DNA from 3 places in the Acinetobacter septicus genome. Region 2 is predicted to be linked to each of the others. Evidence: predicted binding sites of a transcription regulator. Region 2 holds the regulator's gene; each other region holds the start of a gene.
The links. Region 2 encodes PhoB, which activates phosphate uptake and scavenging genes when phosphate is short. Its sites were predicted from a motif close to TGTCATNAANCTGTCATAA; they were not measured.
Positions count from the first base shown of each region.

Region 1: a site for PhoB is predicted at 2,630-2,648, ahead of I6L31_RS03915 (porin). Genes of this name have one in related genera too.
Region 3: a site for PhoB is predicted at 2,441-2,459, ahead of I6L31_RS15620 (inorganic phosphate transporter). Genes of this name have one in related genera too.

Region 1 covers NZ_CP079898.1:792,107-796,404, forward strand. Annotated here, with positions in the region: gene I6L31_RS03895 (alpha/beta fold hydrolase) at 1-780, shown strand, start outside; gene I6L31_RS03900 (NAD(P)-dependent oxidoreductase) at 784-1,656, shown strand; gene I6L31_RS03905 (YARHG domain-containing protein) at 1,741-2,010, shown strand; gene I6L31_RS03910 (HIT family protein) at 2,123-2,536, shown strand; gene I6L31_RS03915 (porin) at 2,791-3,882, shown strand; gene tsaD (tRNA (adenosine(37)-N6)-threonylcarbamoyltransferase complex transferase subunit TsaD) at 3,968-4,298, opposite strand, start outside.
Region 2 covers NZ_CP079898.1:2,172,981-2,177,278, reverse strand. Annotated here, with positions in the region: gene phoR (phosphate regulon sensor histidine kinase PhoR) at 81-1,439, opposite strand; gene phoB (phosphate regulon transcriptional regulator PhoB) at 1,450-2,160, opposite strand; gene I6L31_RS10400 (TetR/AcrR family transcriptional regulator) at 2,362-3,048, opposite strand; gene I6L31_RS10395 (SDR family NAD(P)-dependent oxidoreductase) at 3,244-4,080, shown strand; gene I6L31_RS10390 (MATE family efflux transporter) at 4,131-4,298, opposite strand, start outside.
Region 3 covers NZ_CP079898.1:3,316,439-3,320,736, reverse strand. Annotated here, with positions in the region: gene I6L31_RS15625 (D-serine ammonia-lyase) at 1-612, opposite strand, end outside; gene I6L31_RS15620 (inorganic phosphate transporter) at 761-2,392, opposite strand; gene metH (methionine synthase) at 2,830-4,298, shown strand, end outside.

The DNA of each region.
Region 1 (4,298 bases), 1.4 Mb from region 2:
CATCTCAATTTTTTATCTTTTGTCAGTAAAGCACTGCCTGAATATATTCAAGTGATTCGTGAACATTCTCAAAGTGATCAAATTTCACTGCATGGTTGGAGTATGGCGGGTATTTTTGTGTTGTTATACAGTGCGCTCAATCAGCCAAATTACGTTAAAAATTTGATTGTTTTAGGAAGCCCAATTGATAGTTATGCATCTGGACGCATTGGTAAACTTTATCAATTTATGCATAAAACTATCGATCGACATAAAAAATTACAGCAACGAATTTATAACGGACTACCCAAACGCTTAATTCACACCCCAGGAATTTTAAATGCGTTGGGTTTTAAAATTCTTGATCCGAAAGGCTGGATTGATGGTCATATACAACTTTTAAAAAACCTTGAAAATAAAAAACTGGTGCAGGAACATGCCACACTCGGTAATTTTTTAAATAATATGATCGATTATCCAGGTGGAATTAATCAGGACATGTTATTTAATGTCTGGCTACAAAATCCTCTTAAAAAAGGCATTATTCATCTTAAAGATCAAGTTATTGAATTAAAAAATATTCGATCATCATTGTTGGTGGGTGCAGGTCGTAGTGATCAATTGGTTACAGCAGATGCTGTAAAACCCCTCACCCAATTGACAAATAGTAGTGATGTCACGTTTACTCTAATTCCCGGTGGGCATTTAGGACTCATGTCCAGTCAGGCCAGTTCCGATGAGTTTTGGCCCATATTTAAAGATTGGCTCACACAACGTTCAACGCAGATAACAAAAGAGTAGATTATGGTTCAATCAGTTGCATTTATTGGTCTTGGCGCGATGGGTTATCGCATGGCATCGCATTTACCCAAACATTTCGATACCGTGTATGTCTGGAATCGAAATATGGACAAAGCCAAACAACATGCAGCTACATATGGAACTCAAGCGGTTGATTTAACGCAAGCGGTACAGGCAGACATCATTTTTTCATGTTTACCGACCAGTGCTGATGTCGAACATTTGATCAATAGTGTTCAATTAAAATCAGGCAGCATTTGGGTCGACTGTACCAGTGGTGTGCCTGATTCAGCTCGTAAACTCGCTACACAACTCAAAACTGAAAATATTGATTTTTTAGATGCGCCTGTCAGCGGCCAAACCATTGGTGCAGATAATGCAACATTAACGGTTATGGTGGGTGGAGATCAGGCTGCTTTTGAACGTGCGTTGCCCGCTATTCAGGCATTTGGAAAACTGATTAAACATGTCGGCACATCAGGCGCAGGTTTTGCGGTAAAAGCGGTCAACAACATGTTACTCGCAGTTAATCTATGGTCTGTTGCTGAGGGCTTTACCACACTGAAAGCGCATGGTGTCAATCTGACAGAAGCTATGGACTGCATTAACGCGTCAAGCGGAAAAAGTGGTGTGACCGAAACTGTATTGCCGCAACGTATTTTGAATCGTAGTTTTCCTGTGACTTTTGGATTACCACTACTCGCTAAAGATACAGGTATTGCACTAGATCTGGTTCGTGATGCCAACTTACCAGCGCCAGTAATTGCTTTAGTACAGAGTCTAATTCAAGCTGCCAGTCTTACTGCTGAAGAAAATAGCGACTTCTCAGCTGCCATAAAAATGTATGAATCGTGGAGTAAAATTACACTAGAGTAATGATTCAACATTGCTTTTTCCTGTAAAGCCCCTATATTTAGACATAGGTCGTTACATTTACACCGATGAAAAGAGGATACCCTCATGAATAAGTTCGCTGTTGCACTTTTTACTGGAATGATGACCCTTGCAGGTGTCTCAGTGCACGCTGCAACATCCGATCAAGAATGCAAAAAACTTCAGGATGACTCTAACCTCATCTATGCATCAAAAGGTTTTTGTTTTAAAGATCCAGAAGCCAAAGCTAAATATGGAAATGAAAACTGTCATACCACCAAACCCAAATTTTCTGATAAAGAACAACAACGTCTTGACCAGATTGAACAGCGTCAGAAAGAGCTAAACTGTAAATAATAAATTTCTTTGATCACTGATTAGTCCCTCTTTATTCTTTTCAAAAAAGGAATAAAGGGCTTATGAAAGAAATCAAATATCAAAATGTATTAGAGGTTTGAAGGATAATAATATGGCCTACGATGAGCAGAATATTTTTGCCCGAATCATTCGCGGTGAACTTCCAGCAATCAAGTTATATGAAGATGATCAGGTACTTGCATTTATGGACATTATGCCTCAGGCGGATGGTCATGCTTTGGTCATCCCTAAAACTCCTGCGGTGACTTTACTTGATTTGCCCCCTGAAGCAGCGGCTTATACCATTCAAGTCGTACAAAAAGTTGCTCAAGCCATTGAAAAAGCACTGGATGCTAAAGGTATTGTTTTAATGCAACTGTCTGGTGAAGCTGCGGGTCAAACCGTTCCACATGTGCATTTTCATCTGATTCCTAGCTCTATTCATCAATTGGGTCGTCATGCCGCACAAATGGGTGATCAGGAAAAAATTAAAACCCTTGCAGAAAAGATAAAAGCTGAACTTTGAGTAAAATTAAGGTTTATAAAAATGGAGCTTAGGCTCCTTTTTTTATATAAAAACAATAAAATCAAATATTAAAATAAATTTCAATCCATCACCTGTCATCAAACTGTCACGTATTTTTCACCCATTTGTAACAAAGTTTAAAGATACTGCTTAGCAAGTTGGTGAGCTTCTGTAATTTTTTGTACATAAGCAAACTTTAAAAAAATAGTGAATTTGGGCATATGCCACTGAACTTGTGTTTTGGAGAAATCTCAATGAAAAAATTGCTTATCGCTGCCGCAGTATCAACGCTTAGCATCACCGCAGCGCAAGCAGCGCCAACTTTGTACGGTAAACTTAATGTTACCTTAGACCAAGTTGATAACAGTGATTTTGCAGGAAATGATGTCACTGCACTTAATTCAAATGCTTCACGTATCGGGGTAAAAGGTGAAGAAAAATTAACAGACAAAGTATCTGTTGTATATTTGGCTGAATGGGCAATCTCTACAGATGGTTCAGGTTCAGATACTGACTTAAGTATGCGTAACCGCTTTTTAGGTTTAAAATTCAATAAAATCGGGACTTTAAAAGCTGGTCGTTACGATACTTATTTTAAAACAAATGCGGGTAACAATCAGGATATCTTCAACGATCACACGATCTTAGATATGACTTCTGTTCTTCATGGTGAAGAGCGTTCAAATAACGCGATTGGCTTTGAAACAGATAAAGAGCTGATTATTCCAGGCTTACAGTTCAATATCATGGCGCAACAAGGCGAAGATACCAAAACTGATAATACGAGCTTGGGTAAAGAAGGTAAGCGTGATGGCTTTGGAGATGGGATCTCAACTTCTTTAACTTATGAAAATAAAGATTATGGATTGGCTGCTGGTATTGCGGGTAATTTTGGATTAGCTGGTAAATATAATGCCTACAGTCTTTCTGGTATCTATTCAGACGCTGTTCGTGTAACAGGTTCTATTGATTTGGCAAAAGCAGGTGTCGATGGTTTAGTATTCGGTGCTTTATGGCAAAATGCTCAACCTACTGATGACACAGTATCGACCACAAGTGGTACAACTGTAACGTCGTATAAAGGTCTTGAAGAAGATGCATGGGGTTTAACCGCTGCTTATGCAATTGCTTCTACACCTTGGAAAATCAAAGGTGAATATATTGAATCAAATACCTCTGTCGACAATCGCTCAGATCGTAAAATTTCTCAATATGGCTTAGGCGTAGATTATAACTTCAATAAACAAGCTCGTTTTTATGGCGTATTGGCGCAACAAAAACGTGACTGGTTATCTGATGATGACAAGAAAACTGTTGTTGGCGTAGGTATGGAATATAACTTCTAATACTTCGCTACAAAAAAATAAAAGGGTACAGTCCATAGATTGTACCCTTTTATTTTTAATTGATTTTTAAATGCTTTTTCTGTGCTTATACTGCATTCGGATTTTTAAGCTCAGTCATCGGCCATCTTGGTGTTGTGGTCACTTCAAGCCCATCGTGTTGTCCAGCTTTTAAACGCTCATACCCTGCAAAAGCGATCATGGCGCCATTATCGGTACATAAAGCGGGTTCTGCATAATAGACTTGGGCTTTAATCTTTTGCAAAGACGTTTCTAATTGTTCACGTAAGCGCAGATTGGCACTAACACCACCTGCAATCACCAATCGTTTTAATCCCGTTTGCTTTAAAGCTTTGACGGATTTTTTAACCAGAGTATCCACGATCGCTTCTTGAAAGGATGCCGCAATATCTGCATCA
Region 2 (4,298 bases):
TTTCAGGTACATTCTTATTTGTTTGAATGCTTTTGGTGTCGATGCGTTAAGTTCATTGTAATCTTGTTTTTGAGCCAAATTTAAACCATTTGATACAAGCGTTCTTTAGGGAAAACAGCTTTAAATAAAGAACCATTATTTTCTTTGGATACTACATCCAGATAAGCACCATGTTGCATCAAGACATGTTTAACAATCGCAAGTCCGAGTCCCGTTCCGCCTGTGGCACGGCTTCGTGCACTATCCACCCGATAAAACCGTTCGGTTAAACGTGGTAAATGTTTGGGATCGATACCGATACCATTGTCCTGAACGGTAAAATAACCATGTTCACCATCATCATGCCAACCAATGGTAATGATGCCACCTTTGGGGGTATATTTAATCGCATTGGTAATCAGATTGCTAAAGGCACTGGCAATTTCCATATCTGAACCAATCAAATCACAGTGACTATCGATATCCAGATTGAGCGTATGTCCATAATCGGCATTATACGCCTGTGCATCGTCAAACAGTTGATTCATCAGACTTGGCATCTCAATAATCTGGTTTTTAGCAATTTTTTTGTTATTTTCCAGATTTGAAAGCAAGAGCAAATCATTGACCAAAGCATTCATCCGTTTGGTCTGTGATTGCATCTGATCAAAGGCACGTTTCCAGCGCGGATTTAAATCTTCCTGATCGGTAAAGGTTTCAATGTAGCCACTCAAGACTGTCAGTGGTGTGCGTAGCTCATGTGAAATATTATCGACAAAATCTTTACGCATTTGCTCCAGATTATGCATACGCGTAATATCGTAAGCGACCAGCAATACACTATCGCCCCCAAAAGGCGTCAATTTAATTTGTACGTAATGATCGTCCAGTATCGAGGATTTAAGCTTGATACCATCAGGTGCCTGATCAATATGATTAAAGTATTCAATGAAACTGGGCTGTCTTAAAATCCCTAACACATTGGTGCCGCGATCCAACAGACTGATGCCCAGCAAATGCTGCGCCGCAGGGTTACACCATTCGATTTGTTGTAAATCATCAATCAAAACCACAGCTTCATTTAAAGCAACCAATGAAGACTGAGCGCGATCGATGAGTCCCACCATTTCTGCTTGAACTACGCGTTCCTGCCGTTGGGCACGATATACGTTAAATAATAAGGCACCCCAAATCCCATTCAGGTTAGGTGGCGTGTCGTAAGGACGATTGGAAATCCATTCGTTGACGATGTACAGTGAACGTAGTTGCAGCACAAAAAAGATCAAAAAGGCGATCAGAATACAAATACCTAAAAGGTCGAGACCAAATCCCACAAACGCTGCAATGATCAGCAAAAAAGCCAGCAGTCTTAAATCCTGTTTGGCAAATGTCCATAAACTACTGTAGCGAAAACGTTTATGTTCACGGGCAAGATCGGGGACGGGATAGGGTTCGTACATAAAGGGTATTTTAACCTAGTGCTAAATCTGCACGTGTTGAAAAACGATAACCTGTACCACGCACGGTTTGTACAAATCGATCTGCGCCAAAAGGTTCTAAGACTTTCCGTAAACGACGAATATGTACATCAATGGTACGATCTTCAATATAAACATTACCGCCCCAGACCTGATCCAGCAATTGCGCACGAGTATAGGCACGTTCAGGATGGGTCATGAAGAAAGCCAGTAAGCGGTATTCGGTTGGCCCCATCTCTAAAATATGAGTTCCAAAGCTGACACGCTGACTGACAGGATCTAAAATCAATCCATTGGCGTCAATAGCTTTTTCACCATTTAATGCATTGGCACGGCGTAATACAGCTTTGATTCGGGAGACCAATTCACGTGTCGAAAAAGGTTTGGTCATATAGTCATCTGCGCCGGCATCCAGACCTTGTACTTTATGGTCTTCTTCACCGCGTGCAGTGAGCATAATCACAGGAATTTCAGACAAGGTTTCATCGCGTTTTAAACGGCGGCACAAATCAACACCACTTACGCCACCCGGTAACATCCAGTCCAGTAAAATCAGGGCAGGGCGCTGATCAACAATCATTTGGTGTGCTTGTTTGGCATCTTCAGCCTGTAAACATTGAAAGCCCGCCATATCCAGTGAAGTATGAATCATTTCACGGATGGGAAGTTCGTCATCGACGATTAAAATATAGTCATCTTTCACAACGCAATTACCCTATTTAGTTTATTGAACGGCGGACCGTTTTATTTATGACAGGCTTATTACAAAGATTAATTATGACAGTATCATTGCAAAATTCATCAGAACGGGTTTTTTTAACATGAATTGTGACAAAAAATTGCGTGGCTGATGACCAATTCATGACAAAGACTCAATTTTTAATGGCTTTAATGAACAGTAAATTTATTTTTGTTTCTGGGAAAATGTTTGTACAAGGGATAAAAATACCGTGCGGCAAGCAAATAGAACATCTTCCTGAGACTGTTTAAAACCACCCATCACCCAGCGAATTGCAATCTGGGTAACATAACCGTTTAATCCCGTTGCAATTAACGAAACTTCCTGTTCTGAACGTTGTAAATTCGGCATCATCAGCATGACAAAAGCTTGAATCATACGGTCAAAACGCAGCATGGTTTCCTGAATCGTGGCCTGATTATGCAGCTCTTGTACCAGCATGGCATCAATATAAATAATGCGGGCCAAACGAGGATCATCTTTCAAGGTACGTAACAATGCGCCCAGACCTGCATCGATCATTTTGGCTGGATCGGGAGCCGCTTGCATGACACTTTGCATGACATTCTGTTGTAAGGTTTCAATCAGTTTTAAGAAAATAGTTTGAAATAAATCCTCACTTTTTTTGAAGGATTCATAAAAATAACGCTCGGTCAGCTTGGCTTCATTACAGACGTCTTTGACTGTGACCGAAAAAAAACCCTGTATGCCATAAGTTTCAATGCCTGCTTCAATGAGTTTTTCACGACGCGCATGCTTACGTTCGGTTAAAGACAGTCCTTTAAATTGACGTTCTTTATTGACCTTTGTCGGCTTTGGTCTCGTATTTGAATCAGTTTCGGGGGTGGTCATTGATCACAGGCATCCTCGTTGGTTATGCAGAGTGTAGCAAGTTTTAAACAAAATAACCGCGTCAGTCATTTGTTTGAGTATTTACTCTAGATCGGATAGATTGTATTGACAATACGTATTGTCAAAAATATAGTGATTGAATCAGGTACATCAGCATGGGTTTGTGTACACCTATTTAAGGGAAAAGGTCAGGCAATGAAAAATTTTAAAAATAAAGTCGCTGCGGTTACGGGAGCAGGTTCAGGTATAGGCCAGCAACTTGCTGTTTTATTGGCAAAAGAAGGTTGCCATTTGTCACTGAGTGATATCAATGAACAAGGACTTGCAGCTACAGTAGAACTGCTTAAACCTTATAATATTCGTGTCACTACACAAAAACTGGATGTATCGGATCGTCATGCTGTAAAAGCATGGGCTGAACAAACCGTTCAAAATCATGGCTCAGTCAATATGATTTTTAACAATGCTGGTGTGGCATTGGGCTCGACTGTAGAGGGTGCGAGCTATGAAGAACTGGAATGGATTGTGAATATTAATTTCTGGGGTGTGGTGTATGGCACCAAAGAATTTTTACCTTTTATCAAACAAAGCAAAGATGGACATATTGTAAATATTTCCAGTCTGTTTGGGCTCATTGCGCAGCCTACTCAGTCGGCATACAACGCTACCAAATTTGCGGTACGCGGTTTTACTGAATCTTTGCGTCAAGAACTGGATATGCAAAATTGTGGGGTGAGCGCACTTTGTGTACACCCAGGTGGTATTCGTACCAATATTGCCAATTCAGCAAAAATGAATGAAAGCCTAAAAACACTGGGAATGCATCCTGAAAAATCAATCAAGGCATTTAATAAATTATTGCGTTGTCCGCCAGAAGAAGCGGCACGTCAAATTTTAGCGGCAGTGCGTAAAGATAAACGCCGTTTATTAATTGGTAATGATGCAAAAGTACTGGATCTGATGCAGCGTTTCCTACCGACAGGATATCAACGTGTTAGCGAATTTGGTACCAAATTGACCAATAAAATGTAATACAAAGATGCTCTAAAGCCCACCAAAAAAAGTGGGCTTTTTTTATGCCACTAAATGAGCGCTTTAATGGCTTTTTTCTTCCAGAAAAATTGATAATAGCCAGCTTGTAAAATGCACAGACTGACAAAAGCCAGAGCATAAGCATACCAGATGCCTTTTAATCCCCAGAGACTACTAAACCAATAGGCGCACGGCACTTCAATACATAAAATTGCGGC
Region 3 (4,298 bases), 1.1 Mb from region 2:
TAAAGAGCGAAGTTTATCTTTTTTCCATTGTCTTGCATCAGCAGACATATGCACCGAAACCCGAAAACCCAGTTTGGCACTCATGATCCCAATTGAAAGTCCCAGATTTCCTGTTGAGCCAACAGCGATCTGATAATTGTGAAAAAAGGCACTAAACTCATCCGAATCAAATTTTCGATAATCATCCTCTAAAGAGATTAGCCCAGCAGCCAAAGCTAACTTTTCAGCGTGGGCAAGCACTTCATAAATACCTCCACGCGCTTTAATCGAACCAGATATAGGTAAATGACTATCTTGTTTCAGCCACCATTGTCCCTGTAATGGAATTTTCCATTGTTCCGAAAGCAACTGTTGCATCTGTGCAATACGCACCAAATCGGATTCAATGATACCTTGCTGTTTTTGAGTTTCAGGAAAAACTTGAGCAATAAATGGAGCAAAACGTTTTAAGCGAGCTTCTGCATCCTCAATATCGGCTCGGGTTAGACCCACATTCTGTAGCGCTTGTTTTAATGGCACATTTTCAGGTGGAAACCAAAACACAGGTTGGTATTGCTGTAATGTCTGAATCAATGGGTCTTGTTGTAATTGATCTAAATTTAAAGCAGTCATTTTGATGGATTTCAACATGGATTTTCATCCCAAGGTAGCAAACATTCGCTAAAAAGAAAGCGATCTTCACATAAAAATTTTAGAGAATAAAAAAGGTCACTGATGTGACCTTTTCAACTCTATAAATTCAATTGTACAAGCTCGGGATTTATCCAACAAATTGTAGGAACAACCAGTACAGACCACCCGATAAACAAATAGTTGCAGGTAAGGTAAAGACCCAAGCCGATAAAATGGTTTTCACCGTATTAAAGTTTAAGCCAGATTTATTGGCAACCATTGTCCCTGCCACTGCACTATTTAGTACATGCGTAGTGGAGACAGGCATACCAAGACCATCCGCTGCTGCAATGGTACTCATCGCCACCAACTCAGCAGACATACCTTGACCATAAGTCATATGGTGTTTACCAATACGCTCACCAACAGTCACCACAATTCGTTTCCAACCCACCATGGTTCCCAGACCCAGTGCCAATGCCACAGCAACTTTGACCCAAGTTGGAATATATTGTAGGAAAGAGTCCAGACTATCGCGGTACTGTTTCACTACTTTTTGCTGATCGGCTGTCATTGCAGGAAGTGCTTCAGCTTTATCCAGACGCTTAAATGTAGTAGTACTTAAGTACATGTCATTACGGATATTACCAATCGCATCTTCAGGAATATCTTTCAAACTTCCATAACTACCGACACGTTGACCCAAATGATCGGTCAAACTGGCTAATGCAGGAACCACATCAGGAGTTTGCTGTTTGGTTTGAATATACTTGGTCAAAATGACACGTGCTTTTTCATCTTGCATGTCTGTATGCTGAGTATAAAGAACAGAAGAAGTCTGACCAGATAATTGTTCAAAGGTTTGCAATTGCTGTGCATCTAGACTCTTATTTAATGAATAAGCCATCGGCACCAAGCCAATCAACACCAGCATGATTAAGCCCATTCCTTTTTGACCATCATTAGAACCGTGCGCAAAGCTTACGCCTGTACAGGTAAAAATCAAAATGGCACGAATAATAGGTGGCGGTGGCTTATTGCCTTCAGGTGGCTGAAACAGTTCAAGTTGGCGTTTAAATACTTTTTTTACCAATAGGAATAAAATAGCAGCAAAAGCAAAACCGATTAGTGGTGAAAATAGTAAAGCTTTACCCACTTTAATCACCTGATCCATATCGATGCCACTGGTACTGCCCGTTGCAGCATTAATCAGATGGTTCATAATGCCCACACCCAAAATCGAACCGATCAGGGTATGTGAACTTGATGCAGGAATTCCTAAAAACCAGGTTCCCAAATTCCAGATAATCGCAGCAATCAGCAAAGCGAAAACCATGGCAAAGCCAGCACCACTGCTGACATTCATAATTAATTCAACAGGTAATAATGCAATAATACCGTAGGCCACTGCCCCGCTTGCGACCATAACACCCAGAAAATTACAAAAACCTGCCCACATTACGGCGACAGGTGCAGGCAATGCATTGGTGTAAATGACCGTTGCCACAGCATTGGCTGTGTCATGAAAACCGTTTACAAACTCAAATCCCAAAGCAATAAAAAGTGCTGTTGCCAGCAAGATCACGGAATATAAACTGAGTGCAGGCACATGTGCCAAATCAGCATTTACCTGTACAGCGATGTAAATCAGGGTTGCAATAATAACCGTAAAAAACACCGGCATAAAAAACTTCGGTGTGGGTACATGTACATTCGTCGATTGAACATGTCCAGCTTCGACATGATTTGAATCCGAAACGGGAGGAAGATTTGAATTCATGTAGACGGTTCAAGAGGATCGTTAAAATCCCCATATTCTTAAATTAAATTATGACAATTATATGACAAATAGGGGTCTAATGAAGTCATTTTTTAAACACTTGACCTCATAAAAGGCATTTTTTAGTTTAATTTTATGCCAGTACAATCAATAAAAACAAATAAATACAAAAACTTAAAACACAAAAACCATCATGACATTCAATTGTTGTATTTTGAAGTAAATATGATGAAATTATGACAGCTGGTCACATTTCCGATGTCACATTTCATGTAAAGCTATTTTGAAACAGGAATATTGCATTTTGATGAAATCGTCACCATCTCAATCCTGAATGGTATGAATCTGTGTTTGACCGTCTCGGCGATCAATCAAAGCCACTTATTGTGAGGGATTCTGTTACAATAACGCGCCTTTTAAATCTATCTGGGGTTCTTATGTCCACGCTTGCCACCCTGAAATCACTTCTTGCCCAACGTATCCTGATTATTGATGGTGCGATGGGAACGATGATTCAACGCCATAAACTCGAAGAAGAAGATTATCGTGGTGAACGTTTTGCAGACTGGGCATCTGACCTTAAAGGCAATAACGATTTACTGGTACTCACTCAGCCGAAAATTATTCAGGGCATACATGAAGCCTATCTGGATGCAGGCGCGGACATTATTGAAACCAATAGCTTTAATGGCACTCGTGTTTCCATGTCGGATTATCACATGGAAGATCTTGTTCCAGAGATTAACCGTGAAGCAGCACGATTAGCGCGAGCGGCCTGTGACAAATACTCCACCCCAGAAAAACCGCGTTTTGTGGCGGGTGTACTTGGACCAACATCTCGTACCTGTTCAATTTCGCCGAATGTCAACGATCCTGCATTTCGTAACATCACTTTTGATGAACTGAAAGAAAATTATATTGAAGCGACGCATGCACTCATCGAAGGTGGTGCAGATATTCTTTTGATCGAAACGGTGTTCGATACCTTAAACTGTAAAGCTGCGATTTTTGCGGTCAAAGAAGTGTTTAAGCAAATTGGTCGTGAATTACCCTTGATGATTTCAGGCACGATTACCGATGCATCAGGTCGTACTTTGACAGGTCAGACTGCCGAAGCATTTTGGAACTCGGTGCGTCATGGTGACCTACTCTCAATTGGTTTTAACTGTGCCTTGGGTGCAGATGCAATGCGTCCGCACGTCAAAACCATTAGTGATGTGGCAGATACCTTTGTTTCAGCCCATCCCAATGCGGGCTTACCCAATGCCTTTGGTGAATATGATGAAACGCCAGAGCAGACCGCCGCATTTTTAAAAGAATTTGCCGAAAGTGGTCTGATCAATATTACAGGTGGTTGTTGTGGTACTACACCCGACCATATCCGTGCCACTTACAATGCAGTTAAAGATATTCAACCACGTCAAATTCCTGAAACGCAACCTGCTTGTCGTTTAAGTGGTTTAGAACCGTTTAACATTTATGATGATTCATTGTTCGTGAATGTCGGTGAACGAACTAATGTCACAGGTTCCAAAAAATTCTTGCGTTTAATCCGTGAGGAAAATTTTGCAGAAGCGTTAGAAGTTGCTCAGCAACAGGTTGAAGCAGGTGCGCAAATCATCGACATCAACATGGATGAAGGCATGCTGGATTCACAAAATGCGATGGTGCATTTTTTGAATCTAGTTGCATCTGAACCCGATATTTCACGTGTCCCGATCATGATTGACTCATCTAAATGGGAGATCATTGAAGCGGGCTTAAAATGCGTACAGGGCAAACCTGTGGTCAACTCGATTTCCTTAAAAGAAGGTTATGACGAGTTTGTCGAAAAAGCACATTTATGCCGCCAGTATGGTGCTGCGATTATCGTGATGGCTTTTGATGAAGCAGGTCAGGCCGATAC